Regions from separate parts of the Aeribacillus sp. JST-2 genome, predicted to be linked through region 2. Evidence: a T-box and tRNA genes for the amino acid it is inferred to sense, from the RefSeq annotation. Region 2 holds a T-box; the other holds one or more tRNA genes.
What was found. A T-box is a leader RNA that pairs with one kind of tRNA and senses whether it is charged. The one in region 2 lies ahead of alaS (alanine--tRNA ligase), so its partner is inferred to be a tRNA-Ala.
Positions count from the first base shown of each region.

Region 1: it has a tRNA-Ala gene. The T-box ahead of alaS (alanine--tRNA ligase) is inferred to sense a tRNA for this amino acid. The anticodon was not compared.

Region 1 is NZ_JBVVUU010000070.1:3,784-6,937, reverse strand. It holds partial or broken gene AC0KTX_RS16265 (IS30 family transposase) at 338-1,345, shown strand; gene AC0KTX_RS16260 (hypothetical protein) at 1,657-1,845, shown strand; tRNA gene AC0KTX_RS16255 (tRNA-Ala) at 1,941-2,013, opposite strand; gene AC0KTX_RS16250 (protein-glutamine gamma-glutamyltransferase) at 2,435-3,154, shown strand, end outside.
Region 2 is NZ_JBVVUU010000004.1:165,528-168,681, reverse strand. It holds gene alaS (alanine--tRNA ligase) at 1-1,297, opposite strand, end outside; T-box leader at 1,375-1,581, opposite strand; gene AC0KTX_RS04030 (AI-2E family transporter) at 1,626-2,687, opposite strand; gene AC0KTX_RS04025 (hypothetical protein) at 2,760-2,945, opposite strand.

The DNA.
Region 1 (3,154 bases), on a different contig from region 2:
TCATATCTGCTCATTTCTTGAATCAACAGGAACGCTTTCGTTTTGTTCAGTTTTCAAAGATCATTTTTTGCTGTTTTTAACAGCGGCTTAATCAATATACACCCAATCAGTAATGAAGTCAAGTTCTTTTTTTAAAATCAATCTTTCAAAACAGCGACGAATCAAATAATATCACGGCCAGTTATTTTTGTCAACAAAAAAATCATAAAAAAGGTTAGTTGTACAATTAAATGCAACGGTAGAAAAAATAAAAAACCATAGACAAACCGTGTTATGATTAACTCGACGAAAAAACAATCAAACGGAGGGGTTATCTATGGTTCAATGAAAGTCTACCATAACCAAACGAACTTTTAAACACCTCACCCCGTTCGATCGCGGTAAAATTGCTGTGCTTCATGCAGAAAGAAAATCACCGCGGGAAATCGCAGAGGCCATTGGTTGTCACAAGAGTACGATTTCTCGCGAATTAAACTGCGGCACTACTAGACAAATGAAATCAGACCACAACTTTTTCGAGACTTATTTTCCAGAAACAGGTCAAATTCGTTACGAGGAGAACCGTAAAGCCTGTGGTGCTAAATTAAAACTTGATTCAGCCTTTGACTATATCCAATTTGCAGAGAAAAAAATCTTGGAAGATGATTGGTCTCCCGATGCCGTTTGGGGACATGCTAAACGAACAAACAAGTTTGATCAAATCGTCTGTACAAAACCCCTTTATAACTATATAGACAAAGGGCTAATCAAGGTTAAAATCATGGATCTACCAATGAAAATGCGATTCAATACGAAAACCAAACGTATACGCAAAAACAAGCGCATCTTAGGTCAAAGTATTGATGAACGACCAGAAGAAATCAAACAACGGCAAGAATTCGGGCATTGGGAAATCGACACAGTCAGTGGCAAAAAAAGCAATGATCAAGTGCTCATGACACTTACTGAAAGGAAAATTCGCAATGAGATTATTTTCAAGGTTAATGCCAAGAATAGCGTGTCGATTAACAAGATGATTGCAGGATGAAGAACAAACTATGGTACAAAATTCGACCAAATATTCAAGTCCATTACTTCGGACAATGGATCTGAATTTGCAGAACTCAGCCTCTCTGTAAAGGAAATTGATACGAAGATTTATTATACTCATCCTTATAGTTCTTGTGAGCGCGGCGCGATTGAACGGCACAATGGCTTAATCAGACGCTTTATTCCCAAAGGAAAAGCCATATATGCGACCATAGCTTATGCCCAAAATTGGTGGAACCCATTGCCAAGGAAAATACTCGGATATAAAACACCTGAAGAATGTTTTCAGGAAGAGCTTTCCCGATTAGCTTCCTGAAACTGGAGGAAGGTGTCTAGCAACTTGACATCGAGCCTCCAGCAGGCATGATTCCCCAGCAGGAAGCCAGCTAGAAGGAAGCTGGCTGAGCCCAACAAGGCTACCATGCCTGCCCCTCCCTATAAAGTTGGCCATTTTATAGCTTTATCGTCGTAAACCGTTAGTCTAGTTGATTATCCAATTTTCTCTAAATAAGTGTTGCATTTAATATTACAATTTAGACCAATTCTTTTTATAAATTTCTGTAATAAAAATGGACAAGCAAGAATCTAATAGAATCAAGAGAGAAAAGAAGGGCAGGGAAATAAAAAATGGAACTTGAATTGATGCTCATTTCTTACTTTCTAACTCTTTTTCATTTTGCATACGGCTATAAAGAAGCATTAAGAATAAGCGGGGAAACAGCCAAGGTCAACGGCTGGACGGTTATTTTTTCGTTTCCGCTCGGTTTTATCTTCGCATTTTTCACAAATTATTTTTACCAACAATTATCCTTTTAAAATGGATATTAGTTAACTGAATGAAAACTAAAGCAAAAAGGACAAAAAGACATTTGAGAAAAGAAAAAAACCTTGATTTTCAAGGTTTTTTTCTATGGAGCATAGGGGGCTCGAACCCCTGACCTTCGCGCTGCCAGCACGACGCTCTCCCAACTGAGCTAATGCCCCTCTATTTTTTTCAGTCACAACAATATTATAACGCGAAGTTTTTTTTAATACAAGTCAAAAATACAGAATGTGATGTGGAATGGACGTTGCTGAATGAAGCAGAGAAACGTAATGCCTCTGAAAAATAACAAAGTCACCAAATAGCAATATGCGGCCACATGTTTTGAATAAAAGAAAGTATCGACCGAGCTAGCTGAACGGCTGTGCATAAAAAAAGATGGAACGCTTTTCTCTAATTGCCGATTTAACATATCCACTTCTTCATCCGTTCCCCCACTATCAATTTACCTAATACCCCTTTCCCCTTTTAAACAGTACTGGCTTGTGCACTTTTCTACATCCTCCTCATGAAGGAATGATTTTTCATAAAAGGAACGAAAGCTGAATCAGCCCATATAATGGATAAAGAGGAGGAACGAAAATGATCGTGATAAAAAATATGCCGAAAACGTTTAAAGAACTGAAAACATTTTTTCCTAACGTTAAAGAGCAGGAAATCGTTGAATGGATGACAACCCATCGTAAAATGTACCAATTTGATAATATGAAGCAGTTAAAATTCGAAGTTCTGTTTCGCCTGCAAACCGTAGCAGCAGCTATTGAACTTTTAAAAAGCAGGGCAAAATTTGCTACATTTGAGCAATCGTATTGCAATGAGCGCTTTTGGAATCTCAATAATAAAGGGGCATTTTTGCTGAAAAGCGATGTTCAACCAGCTGATGGAATCAGAGACATTTTTCTTAACGGATCAAAATACGCATTTGAATGCGCAACCGCGATTGTGATCGTATTCTATAAAGCCGCTCTTGACTCAATAGGAGATGAACCGTTCAACTATTTATTTCAAGATCTTGTGTTGTATGATTGGCATTATGACAAAGATTTAGGCATCCATACAACATCAGGCAATGATTTTGTTCCGGGGGATTGCCTCTATTTTAAAAATCCGGATTTCAACCCGGAAACGCCTCAGTGGCGGGGAGAAAACACCATTTTCCTCGGGAACAATCTACATTACGGACACGGAATCGGCATCCGTCAGGCAGAAGGAATTATTGAGGCTTTAAACAGACAACGCAAAGAACAAGCAAATGAATCAGCTTATTTATTAAACCAAGTGACGAGGCCAAACTACAAATAT
Region 2 (3,154 bases):
CCCGCTCTCTTTGCCGTTTCATTTCTTCTTCAAAACCGGCATAATCCAATGTCATGCCTTCATCTTCCGCATATTCCGCCGTCAATTCCACCGGGAAACCGTATGTGTCGTACAGGCGGAAGACTTCTTTACCGGGAATGACGCCGCTCGCTTTTTCTTTTTCCCTTTTGATGACATCAGCTAAAATGGCAAGCCCTTCATGAAGCGTTTCATGGAAGCGTTCTTCTTCGTTTTTGATCACTTTTTGAACAAAAGCTGCTTTTTCTTTCACTTCAGGGTAATAATCATCCATAATTTCGGCAACAACCGGCACGAGTTCATACATAAACGGCCGTTCTATGTTTAACGTTTTCGCATAACGGACTGCCCGCCGGAGAAGCCGTCTGAGAACGTATCCTCTTCCCTCATTGGAAGGAAGCGCGCCATCGGCTACAGCAAAAGTCACCGTGCGAATGTGATCGGCAATCACTTTAAAAGCAACGTCCTTTTCTTCATCAACTCTGTATTTTTGACCGGAAATGTTTTCGACAGCTTCGATAATAGGAAGGAAAAGATCTGTATCAAAGTTCGTCGGCGCGTTTTGAATGACCGAAACCATGCGTTCTAATCCCATGCCGGTATCGATATTTTTTTTCGGCAGAGGGGTGTAAGTGCCATCAGGATTGTGATTGAATTGGGAAAAAACAAGGTTCCATACTTCCAAATAGCGTTCATTTTCTCCGCCTGGATATAGCTCAGGATCATTCGGATCATTGCCGTATTCTTCACCGCGATCATAAAAAATTTCCGTATTCGGTCCGCTTGGGCCTTCCCCGATATCCCAAAAATTCCCTTCCAAACGAATGATCCGTTCTTCCGGCAATCCGATTTTGTTTTTCCATATGTCATATGCTTCATCATCTTCTGGATGGATGGTGACTGATAATCGATCCGGGTCAAATCCGATCCATTTTTCGCTTGTTAAAAATTCCCACGCCCACTCTATCGCTTCCTCTTTGAAATAGTCTCCGATTGAAAAATTCCCGAGCATTTCAAAAAACGTATGATGGCGGGCGGTTTTTCCAACGTTTTCAATATCATTCGTCCGAATCGATTTTTGCGCATTGGTGATTCTCGGATTTTCCGGTACAACCCTTCCATCGAAATATTTTTTTAATGTCGCCACCCCGCTGTTGATCCACAAAAGAGACGGATCATCCACTGGGATTAAAGACGCACTCGGTTCGACCGAGTGTCCTTTTTCCTTGAAAAAGTCAAGGAACATTTGGCGAACTTGAGCAGATGTTAGCTTTTTCATGGCATCCTCCCCATATCAACCTGTTTTGTTTTTTGGCATAAATAAAAACCCCCGTCCATGGAAATATGTGCAAGTTGCACAGGGACGAGAGTTACCCGCGGTACCACCCTGATTATGAGCATTCGCCCATCACCTTCATTTTGCCGTAACGAGGCGGAACGTCAGGTTTTTGCCTGCACTCAGAATTAGCTTTCTGCTGCCCTTCATCTAGAGCTTCTTTCAGCCGCGGAAGCTCCTCTCTAAAAAGATGGACTGCAGCATACTGGATTCATCATCGCTTTAAAATGCTTATATTCTATACGAATTATAGACAACGCAAAAATACTTGTCAATGCGCCCTCCTCGTGCGTAAAAAATAAAGCAGCGTTTCCTTCAGAACGGCAACGAAAGGTACCGCCAAGATTAAACCGATTGCACCGCCGATTTCCCCTCCTGCAAGAAGAGCCATAATAATCACAAGCGGATGTAAATGCAAACTTCTCCCAACAATGAGCGGACCTAATATATTTCCTTCAATAAATTGCAAACTGAATACAATTATGATGACAATGATCATTTTATTGATCGATATCGCCGCTGCAATCATTAAGGCGGGAACAGCTCCAATCAAGGGTCCGAAATACGGGATGATATTTGTCAAACCGATGATGGTCCCTAAAATGAGCGGGTACTTTATTTTAAAAAGCCAAAAAAGAAGGGATGCGGCCATGCCGATCAAAAAGCAGACAAACAGCTGCCCTCTTAAATAGTTTCCAAGGGTTTCATCGATATTTTTTAATAACTGCTTGCCCTCCTTGCGCCATTTCCTAGGCGTCAGACACCAAATTGTTTTTTCTATTTCCTGATAATCTTTCAACATATAAAAAACAAGAAATGGTATGACACCAATCGTGACGATATGATCTAATAACATTTTTGTACTTTCAAGCAGACGTTCAAGAAACTGTGCAATCGATCTCTCGGTATTCTCTATATAAGATTCAATCCGCTGATGAACTTCAGCAGGCAAACCGCTTGTCCCGTCATGTATTTGATCCGTCCAATTTTGGTAAGTTTTTGTGAACAACGGGATATTTTCCGCCAAATCTTTCATTTGTTCAACGAAAATGGGAAACCCTTTATAAAAACTAAAGCCGATTCCGCCAAAAAACATCAAATAGATGATCAAAATGGATAATGGCCGCGGCAATCCCGTTTCGTACAGCTTTTCAACGACTGGATGAAGCAAGTAAGTAATAAGCCCAGATATTAAAAAAGGGATGCAAACCGCTTTGATCATTTTAAGAAAAGGCAGCCAAATTCCCTTTAATTGCCAAATAATAAAAAAGAACAATGCAAATAGCAGCAAAAAGACGATTCGAAACAGCCATTTTCGTTCCCGCTCATTCATCCCTTATCCCTCCTCCTCTTATTTTGAGGAAAGATTGGGAGAATATACGCAAAAGCGCCTCTTTTCGGCGCCTTAAATTGCACGGTCATCTTCCGTGAATAAATCATCTAACGAACTGAGCGTTCCGTCTTCCTCGACCTGATGGGTATGGATCAATCCTTTTGAGACAGTGAGTTCAATAAAACAATTCCAACAATAATATTGATTCACGCCAATTTTGCCGATATCTTTGCTTTTGCAGTTTGGGCAAGTCAACAAAACAGGGACACCCCTTTATCGATTTTCTTATTTAACAACTATGGCCACTTTTATTTGAAGCAAGTACGGCTTCCGCCTCCTGTTGTCACTCCCCACAGTTGTTTCGGATGTTACAATTTTCTCCCTGTTTCTTTAAAAATATACCTTTTTTGGCAATGCTCTATCCCTATTGCCCAAATTGCCGAATTTTATATGCGGTTCCCATCAAG